One region of the Pantoea sp. SGAir0175 genome, then DNA from elsewhere that is predicted to be linked to it. Evidence: riboswitches for the same ligand, from Rfam matches in the RefSeq annotation. Region 1 holds a riboswitch; each other region holds the start of a gene.
The links. A riboswitch is a leader RNA that binds a small molecule or an ion and turns the genes downstream of it on or off. The one in region 1 is predicted to bind thiamine pyrophosphate.

Region 1 (3,270 bases):
CGGTGCGCCGATGCCGGCATCAATGATCAGTGGAATATCGCTGAACCAGGCTCGCATCGCCCGCAGCCCGTCAATATTTCGCAGTCCCTGGCCGGAGCCGATGGGCGCGCCCCACGGCATCAGCAGTTCACAGCCGGCGGCCAGCAGTTTTTCACCGACTATCAGATCCTCCGTGGTGTAGGGAAACACCTGGAAGCCGTCGGCGCACAGAATGCGTGCCGCTTCGACCAGCGCGAACGGATCGGGCTGCAGCGTGTCGGCATGACCAATCACTTCCAGCTTGATCCACGGCGTGTTAAACAACTCGCGCGCCATGTGCGCGGTGGTGACGGCCTCTTTGACCGTGTGGCAGCCAGCGGTATTGGGCAGCACGCGCACATTCAGGCCCGTCAGCAGCTCGCGAAAAGCCGCGCCCGCCGTGCCTTCGCGGCGCAGGCTGACAGTGATAATTTCACTGCCGGATGCGGCGATCGCCTGCTGCAAAATCGCCGGTGAAGGGTAGCCTGCGGTGCCGAGCAGCAAGCGTGACTGCGGTGTAAAATCGTAAAACATCGCTCAGCCTCCCTGCATCGGTGACAGGACTTCCAGCTGCCAGCCTTCCTGCAACTGCAGGCTGGCATACTGACTTTTCGGCACAAAATCGCCATTGCAGGCGGTGGCAACACAGACCGCATCGATTTGCTGTTCGATCAGCAATTCGCTGAGGCTGCTGGCCTCAGTGCTGATGGTGCGGCCGTTAAGCTGAATATTCATGGCTAACCTCCCCGGACAGGCGCTGCATCAGCTGTTCTGCCATCATTGGTGCCAGCAGAAAACCGTGACGATACATGCCGTTAAGATAAAAAATACCGTTGTGATAGTGGATTTCCGGCAGATTAGCCGGCCATGCCGGACGCAGACCGCTGCCGCTTTCGATGACGCGCGCTTCCGCCAGCGCCGGGTGCAGGGTGTAGGCCGCGCTGAGCAGTTCCATCATGGCGCGCGCGCTGATAGCGCTGGCATCGTCGCTTTCGATCATGGTGGCGCCGAGCATGAAGTGGCCGTCGCGACGCGGCACCAGATAACAGGGAAAACGCGGATGGAGCAGACGAATCGGCCGGGAAAATGACACCTCATGACTCTGCAGGATCAGCATTTCCCCACGCACCGCGCGCAGGCCGGAGAGCTGCGCTCTGGCATGGATACCGCGACAGTCGATGATCCGGCCCGATGGCTGGCGCGCATCAAAGCGGACGCCGCGCTGCAGCAGTTTGTCACGCAGTTCAGCCAGCGCACGGCGCGGATCGAGATGTGCTTCGCGCGGGAAAAACAGTCCGCGCGCAAACCGGTTTTCCAGCGCCGGTTCAAGCGACGCCGGATCAACCCATTGATGCGCCGTCGTCATGCGCGCGAAGCGGTTTAACTCCGGGTTATCACGCGGCGGTGCCAGCACTAACGTACCCTGATGCACCACGCTGCTGACGCGCGTTTGCCACCATGCCGCAGCATGCTGGCCGAGGGTAATTACGTCGGCTGGCGCGCTTTCTGCTTCACACCACGGCGCCAGCATGCCACCGGCAAACCACGAGGCAGGCTGACGCGCTTCATCATCAATGACCTCGACGGTTTCGCCGCGCTCAGCCAGCAGCGTGGCAACACAAAGCCCGGACACACCGCTACCGAGCACGCTCCAGCGGCTCATGAACAACGATCCGGTAAATAATCTGGGAAATTCACATCGGCCTCTCAGTGATAACTGAGACCCGCAGATACAGGTGAAGGGAATCGACGCCAGCGATCGGGCTCGCCTTTGCGCCAGACGGCTTTGCACATGAAGCCGTCAGTCTTCCTACGCCAGTATCAACTGGGTCAGGTTCAAAGGGTCGCTAAGCCGCGCAGTGCGCTATTAGCCTCTCAGTCTCTCAGGCGAGACTCCCCCGACGCGTCTATTTGTATTGCAGGCGCTGGCTGGCGTCAAGCAGCATGTTAACCGAACTGCCCGCGTTGTGGATCAAAATTGCAACATATGGTATACCAGACGGATAGCGGGTAGATGATAAAAAAGACTTTTTTATTATTCACTTATAAATTTTTCAGCTAATCATGGAAGCATTATGAATAAGTTTCGGGTGGCTTTTATTAAAGCAGGATGGCATCAGGCGATCGTGAACAACGCGCTGGTGGGCTTTGAGCAGGAACTGGCAGAACAAGGCGTCGAAAATACATTAACAAGCTATGACGTACCCGGCGCGTTTGAAATGCCGCTGCTGGCTAAACGCCTGGCCGAAACCGGCAAATTTGATGCGATTGTCTGCGCCGCGCTGGTGGTCGACGGTGGCATCTATCGTCATGACTTTGTCGCGCAGGCCGTCGTCGATGGCCTGATGAATGTGCAGCTCGCCACCAATGTTCCGGTGTTTTCGGTGTCACTCACTCCGCACAATTTTCAGCCGGTCGACGCGATTGAAGCGTTTTATACCGAACATTTTATTAAAAAAGGCAAAGAAGCCGCACGCGCCGCTCTGATGATTCATCAGCTACAGATCGATTAATATTTTTTAAGCGGTAGCGGTAATAATTGATGGCCGGATTAAATAAAGAAATTTCTGGCCGATGAATATTTCAACGCGGGGCTATTGACGGCGGGTGATGAAGTGAAATGATTTCGCCAGCATTCCCGCTGGCGAAATCCTGAGTACCGGTAAAATTAACGGCTGACTTCGTGACCAATCAGGCCGCCGATAGCCGCGCCGCCGAGGGTACCGAAGGTGCTGCCACCGGTCAGAACAGCGCCGCCCACCGCACCCACACCGGCGCCAATGGCGGTGTTGCGGCCACGATGAGACATGCCACAAGCCGTTACAGAAAAGGCTAGAACCAATACCACTGCGATATTAAAGCTGCGTTTTAAAACCATCAAAATCCTCATTACCATTAATTCTAATGGAATGTAATAGTGTTAACTTTGTTTGTTGTTTAGCCGCCAAATACCTGGCGTAGCGTGCTTATCCTGGAGGCAAATTTAAGGGGCTTTGCATTTTTGTGGAAGGTAAAAATTCCTATTTTATGCCGGACCTGTCAGGTGCTGGTTATTATTCGTACCTTAAGCCAAATAAAAAGGCATGGCGTGAAGGTTCACGCCATGCCTCGCTGACTTACCGCGTAATGAATTAACGCTGCGGATGATTAACTTCTACTGGTCGTAAATCAAACACCAGCACTTCAGCGTTGTTACCGTTAGCGAACTGCAGCGCCGTCTCATTGCGTACGCGCGCGCCATCGCCGGCTTTA
Region 2 (3,270 bases), on a different contig from region 1:
AGCGTATCCGCCTCTTTACCCAATAACTGTACGATGTCCGTCATGTTCGCTCCTGATAAATGGCTGGAAAAGAACCGGCACCTGCCGATTCGCCCCCACAGCCTGGACCGAAACGCGCCAGGCTGGCAAATTGCTGACTCCATTTTTCAGACGGATACGCAGTGAAAAAACGGCAATCTGGCGTTACGCCCTACCACCACTGATGGAAATGATGCACCGGCCCAATGCCGTGGCCGACCTCCAGCGAATCGGCGTGCAGCAGCGCCTGCTGCAGCCAGGCCTTGGCCTCCGCTACGGTGCCCGCCCAGTCCGCATGGCGCGGTCGCAATGCCGCCAGCGCCGCCGACAACGTGCAGCCGGTGCCGTGCGTATGACGGGTGTTAACGCGCGGCGCGGTAAAGCGCTGGCGGCCGGCGCGGGTGATCAGCCAGTCCGGGCTTTCCGCATCGCTGAGATGACCGCCCTTCATCAGCACCGCTTCACAGCCCAGCTCCAGCAGCGCATCGCCCTGCTGCAGCATAGTCGCCTCGTCCTGCGCCATGCGGCAACCCAGCAGCGCCGCGGCTTCCGGCAGATTGGGTGTGATCAGCGATACCTGCGGCAGCAGCCGTTCACGAATGCTGGCTACCGCATCGGGCGACAGCAGCGCATCGCCGCTTTTGGCAATCATCACCGTATCCAGCACCACAAACGGCAGGCTGGCGCGTTTCAGCTTCTCTGCCACCACCTCGACGATCGCCGTCTCCGCCAGCATACCGATTTTCGCGGCGTCAATGCGCACGTCGTTCAGCACCGAGTCGAGCTGCGCCGCAACAAATGCCGGTTCGATGCGATACACCGACTGCACGCCGCGGGTGTTCTGTGCCACCAGCGCGGTAATCACGCTGGTGCCGTACGCGCCGAGCGCGGAAAACGCTTTCAGATCGGCCTGGATACCTGCGCCGCCGCTGGGATCGGTGCCGGCAATAGTCAGGGCATTAATGCGTTTCATGCCGCCACCTCCAGCGTCCACAGCGCATCGAGAAAAGCGGCGACGAAGCTGCCCGGCCCTGCCACGCTGCGCGCGGCCTGGTCTCCCGCCAGTGACATTACGCGGCAGGCCGCTGCCACGTGCTGGATGCGCTCGCCCGGCAGGCTGCTGCACGCCGCGACGACGGCGGATAGCGCACAACCGGTGCCGACCACGCGCGTCATCAGCGGGCTGCCGCCGGGAATTGCCAGCGTCTGGCGGCCATCGGTGACGTAATCGACTTCGCCGGTTACCGCGACGATAGTCTTGCAGCGTTGCGCCAGCTGCTGCGCGGCGTTCAGTGCGGCATCGGCCTGATGCACGCTATCCACGCCGCGTCCGCCCGTGGCCTGGTGGGCTAAGGCGAGAATCTCTGAAGCGTTGCCGCGAATGGCCGCCGGTCGCAGGCTCAGCAGCTGCTGACAGAATTCCGTACGCAGGGTTAGCGCGCCTACCGCCACCGGATCGAGCGTCCACGGTGTGCCGGCCTGGTTAGCGGCCTGTACCGCCGCCAGCATCGCATCACGACGCTCGCGGGTTAAGGTGCCAACGTTAATCAGCAGTGCATCGGCAAAACCGGCAAACTGCGCCGCTTCATCGCCATCAATCACCATCGCGGGCGAAGCCTGCAGTGCCAGCAGCACGTTGGCAGTAAAAGTTTGCACCACGTCGTTAGTCATACAGTGCACCAGCGGTGCCTGCTGCCGCAGCAGTTGCAGAGAGTGCGCGAGTTGCGCCGGGGAAAGAGGGTCAGGCTGTGTCATAAGGCTCCCAACCGGCAATCAGGAAGGCGAATGCGGTCAGGCATCTGACTTCCCTACGCTGGCATTATCCAGATCAGGTATTACGGGTATTTCTCAGCCTTCACAAAGAAGGGCACCCCGAGTCATGCACGTCCGTGTCAGACGTGCCTTCACAGCATAAAGGGTCAGCTTAAAGTTGTAAATCCTGCGGCAGGGGCACTTTTTTTGCCGGACAACGATAAGCAAAAATACGTGCGCCATCAATTTTCATAATTTTTTGATCATCAGGAAAATATAAACAATTCGACGGAGATCAATTTTCCCAAAAGCCCTAAAATTCATCAGGATAGTTAATTTAATCTGCCGGGGCAGTATGCGGGAAATAAACAGAAGAAAGCGCGCAACTTGATTAATATCAAACCGGCCGGCGGCGTAACACGGCCTAATTCCCTTCCGGATTTGAAGACCGCTGTTTCACCTTCACCCGGAATCGCTAATGACTTTATTCAGTTTTCTTCCGCACGCGCATCACTGGCACAATATCACCATTTCCCGTCAAGGCGCCGTTGCACCCGGCGGCCGTTACCGGTACTCCACGTACCTCGAAGCCGAATGCAAACGCTGCGGCGAGCGCATCCATAAAATTTATTATCGCGATATCAGCGATGAACAGGCGCGTCGCTGGCTGGGATAAAAAAAAGCCCCGCAACACAGGTTGCAGGGCGCTTGCGTGGCTATCGCAAAACTTATTCAGCCGGTTTGGTGCGGATCAGGTAATCAAACGCGCTCAGTGACGCTTTGGCCCCTTCCCCGCTGGCAATGATGATCTGCTTGTACGGCACCGTGGTGCAGTCGCCGGCGGCAAATACGCCTTTCAGGCTGGTTTCGCCTTTGGCGTCGATCAGGATCTCGCCCATGCGGTTGCGCTCTACCGCGCCTTCCAGCCAGTTGGTGTTGGGCAGCAGACCGATCTGTACGAAAATACCGCTCAGCGCCAGTTCGTGGCTGGTCTGGTTATTGCGGTCAATGTAGGTCAGACCGGTAACTTTACTGCCGTCGCCTTTCACTTCGGTAGTCTGCGCGTTGAGGATCACATCGACGTTTTTCAGGCTGCGCAGTTTATCCTGCAGCACTTTATCGGCGCGCATTTCGCTGGCGAACTCCAGCAGCGTAACGTGCTCGACAATACCGGCCAGGTCGATGGCCGCTTCAACGCCGGAGTTACCGCCGCCGATCACCGCCGTGCGTTTGCCTTTAAACAGCGGGCCGTCACAGTGCGGGCAGTAGGTTACACCTTTGGTGCGATACTGCTCTTCGCCCGGAACGTCCATGTTGCGCCAGCGTGCGCCGGTAGCAATGATGATGCTGCGTGATTTCAGCACTGCGCCGGAAGCGGTTTCGATGGCGTGCAGACCGCCCTCTTTCGCTGCCGGAATCAGCTTGATGGCGCTCTGGGTGTCGATCACGTCAACGTCATAGTCATCAACGTGCGCACGCAGGGAACCGGCGAGCTTCGCC
Region 3 (3,270 bases), on a different contig from region 1:
GTAATCAGCAGCGTATCCGCGACGCGTGCGCGCCAGGAATCCTGCGGATCGCGCCAGCCGCGCACCGTCTGGCTACCGGCCGGAATCGCTTTACTGAAGCGCTGGCTGAGCAGCACCAGCAGCAGACAGCAGCCGAGCTGCAGCAGTGCCAGCAGCGCGGCGCGGCCAGGATCGTAATCAAAGCTAAGCGCCTGATAAATGGCCAGCTCCAGCGTGGTGGCCTGCGGACCGCCGCCCAGTGCCAGCACGGTGGCAAAACTGGCGAAGCACAGCATAAAGATCAGCGCCGCCGTTGGCAGCAGCGGACGGCGCAGCCACGGCCACTCCAGCAGGCGAAACAGCGACCAGCCGCGCAGACCGAGCTGCGCCGCCAGCTGGCGCTGCTCGCCGGGAATGCTCTCCAGCGCCTGCAGCAGCATGCGCGTCGCCAGTGGCAGATTAAAGAACACGTGCGCCAGCAAAATACCCTGCAGGCCATAGGGCGAGAAGTGATAGTCGATACCGACTGTGGCACACAGCTGCGCCAGCCAGCCGCTGCGCCCATAGACGCTCAGCAGACCGAATACGGCGACCAGCACCGGCAGCACCAGCGTCATGGCGCACAGGCGCAGCAGCAGCGTGCGGCCGCTAAAGCGGCGGCGATAAAGCGCGCGGGCCAGCAGAATGGCCGGCAGCACCGAAAGCAGCGCTGATAGCAGCGCCTGCTCAAAGGAAAACGCCAGCACATGGTGCAGATAGCTATCGCTGAGCAGTGCGCGCCAGTCGGTGGCCGGCGCAGTCAGCAGCAGGGCACCGAGCGCCAGCAGCGCGACCGCACACAAGAGCAGCGCGCTGAACGCGCCGGGCAGCAGCCAGCCGGGCATCAGCGGCTGACGGCGCGCTGCCACGCGCTAATCCACGCCGCGCGATGGTCAGCCACCTCTGTCGGGGTGTATTGCAGCGCATTCGCGGGCACCGGTAACGCCTGATAACCGGCGGGCAAATCGCTTTTGATCACCGGATACATCCAGTTGCCGGTGGGAATGGTGCTCTGAAACGCTGGCGACACCATAAACTGCATGAACTGCTGCGCCAGCTGCGGCTGTTTGCTGCTGGCGAGCTGCGCGCCCACTTCTACCTGCAGATAGTGGCCTTCGCTGAACGGCGCGGCGGCGTAGTTATCCTTTTTCTCTTCAATAATGTGATAAGCCGGCGAGGTGGTATAGCTCAGCACCAGATCGCTTTCGCCTTTGAGGAACAGACCATAAGCTTCGCTCCAGCCTTTGGTGACGGTCACGGTTTTGCTGGCCAGCTTCTGCCAGGCCGCCGGCGCGTCATCGCCGTACACTTTCTGCATCCACAGCAGCAGACCGAGCCCCGGCGTGCTGGTGCGCGGGTCTTCATAAATCACCCGCCATTTTTCCGGGCTTTCGACCAGCTCCTTCAGGCTGTGCGGCGGATTCTTCAGCTTGTTTTTGTCGTAAACGAACGCGAAGTAGCCGTAATCAAACGGGATAAAAGTGTCATTGTGCCAGCCGTCCGGCAGTTGTAGCCCGCGGGTATCCACCGTACTTTTGCTGAACAGGCCGGTTTTTTCCGCCGCCTGAATCAGGTTATTGTCCAGCCCCAGCACCACGTCGGCCTTGCTGTTCTTTCCTTCCATGCGCAGGCGATTAAGCAGCGATACGCCATCCTCCAGCGCCACATAGTTCAGCTCACAGCCGCACCGGGCCTCAAAGGCTTTTTTCACTGCCGGACCGGGGCCCCAGTCGGCGGCGAACGAGTCGTAGGTATACACGGTGAGGACGGGTTTGGCCGCCAGAGCCGGCGCCGCGATCAGCAGCAACAGGGGCAGAACTTTATTTAACACTTTGCGTTCCTTAAGGAGAAGGTAAGGTTGCGTCGCAAAGGATCTGAGGGCGGAGCATCTCAAATCCCTACGCCGGTACGAGCCGGATCAGGTTCGACGGGTCTCTCTCAGCCAGTTAACCGGCACCCCGTTGAGAACGACATATTCTAGACATTTACAGGACAACGCGAAAGGTTCACCTGCTGGTCGTGTTGTCCGATGCTGCCCTTTTTACAGCTCCGGCGGGGCGAACCAGGCGGACTTGAAGTCAAACCAGCCGAGCGTGTTCAGCCGCACGCCACGCATGCTGCGCTGGCCCTCCAGCAGCAGCCAGTGATGAAACAGCGGATGCAGATAGTCGCTGTTTACCAGCTGTTTGCTCCACTCCGCTAGCGGCAGCGCTTTCTCTCGCCAGCGCGCGGCGTCGGCCTGCCAGTCCAGCGGGATACAGTGATGCATCAGCGGTAGCTCGTAGAGCTGAGCGAACAGGGCGTAGTCGAGCGGCAGGGTAAAGTTGACGCTGCCCAGCCAGATGTCACTCTCGCCCGCGCCGTCGAACCAGCTTTCGTAGCTCACTTCGCGGGTAATCAGCTCGACGCCCTGCTGCGCCAGCAGCGGCCGCAGCGCATTGGCGATGCCCTCGTGTTCGACATGGTGGCTGTACCAGCTGAGCGTCAGCTGGGTCACGCCGTCGGGCTTGTGGGCTGGGGTGATATCGCGCCGATGGTGCCAGCGCGGCAGCAGGCCATAAGCCGGGAACCAGTAGCGCTGATAGCCGACGCCGGCATGATTGAGCAGCGCGATAGGGTTAAGCAGATCGCTCACCCAGCGGCGGAAACCGGCATCGCGCCCGCGTTCAGAGCGCTGATCGAACAGCAGAAAATAGCAGCCCTCTTCGAGACGACTCTCTTCCGATTTTTCGTCGTCGTTTTCGCCTTCCAGTTTTACACCGGCGTAGACCAGCTCATCGCTGATCTCCGGCAGCACCCAGATCGAGACATCATCAATCAGCGCGCGGTAGCCGAAGTAGTCATCAAACGCGGCGATTTTCAGCTGGGTTTGCTGATTGCGCACCACGCTGTACGGACCGGTGCCAATGGGCTGACGGGCGAAGTGGCGCAGTGTCGGCCATTCACGCGGCAGAATCATGGCGCTGACGCTGGCCAGCAGCCACGGCAGCCAGCAGTCCGGCTGGCTGAGATGGATATCCAGCGTCCACGGTGCCGGCGAGTGCAACTGGTCGATGTGCGAAAACAGCGGCTGGCTGCGCACCCGGTCCAGCGAGGCGATGACATCCTCCATCTCCAGCTCGCGGCCATGATGAAAGCGGATTGCCGGCCGCAGGAAGAAGCGCCAGTGCAGCGGAGAGGTTTGCTGCCAGTGATGGGCAATGTCGGCGGCGATTTCCCCCTTTTCCTCATTTATACGCGTCAGGCCGCTGA

Region 2: another riboswitch for thiamine pyrophosphate. It lies ahead of thiM (hydroxyethylthiazole kinase); the one in region 1 lies ahead of C1N56_RS22585 (FAD-dependent oxidoreductase).
Region 3: another riboswitch for thiamine pyrophosphate. It lies ahead of thiB (thiamine ABC transporter substrate binding subunit); the one in region 1 lies ahead of C1N56_RS22585 (FAD-dependent oxidoreductase).

Annotation. Positions count from the first base shown of each region.
Region 1 is NZ_CP028082.1:694,842-698,111, reverse strand. Features, by position in the region: gene C1N56_RS22595 (thiazole synthase) at 1-552, opposite strand, end outside; gene thiS (sulfur carrier protein ThiS) at 556-753, opposite strand; gene C1N56_RS22585 (FAD-dependent oxidoreductase) at 737-1,681, opposite strand; TPP riboswitch at 1,809-1,928, opposite strand; gene C1N56_RS22580 (6,7-dimethyl-8-ribityllumazine synthase) at 2,094-2,531, shown strand; gene C1N56_RS22575 (glycine zipper 2TM domain-containing protein) at 2,687-2,896, opposite strand; gene C1N56_RS22570 (pirin family protein) at 3,150-3,270, opposite strand, start outside.
Region 2 is NZ_CP028081.1:1,560,442-1,563,711, reverse strand. Features, by position in the region: gene fbaB (class I fructose-bisphosphate aldolase) at 1-44, opposite strand, end outside; gene thiD (bifunctional hydroxymethylpyrimidine kinase/phosphomethylpyrimidine kinase) at 191-991, opposite strand; gene thiM (hydroxyethylthiazole kinase) at 988-1,773, opposite strand; TPP riboswitch at 1,807-1,903, opposite strand; gene C1N56_RS07120 (hypothetical protein) at 2,249-2,446, shown strand; gene ahpF (alkyl hydroperoxide reductase subunit F) at 2,499-3,270, opposite strand, start outside.
Region 3 is NZ_CP028081.1:3,412,771-3,416,040, reverse strand. Features, by position in the region: gene thiP (thiamine/thiamine pyrophosphate ABC transporter permease ThiP) at 1-887, opposite strand, end outside; gene thiB (thiamine ABC transporter substrate binding subunit) at 863-1,849, opposite strand; TPP riboswitch at 1,896-1,989, opposite strand; gene sgrR (HTH-type transcriptional regulator SgrR) at 2,060-3,270, opposite strand, start outside.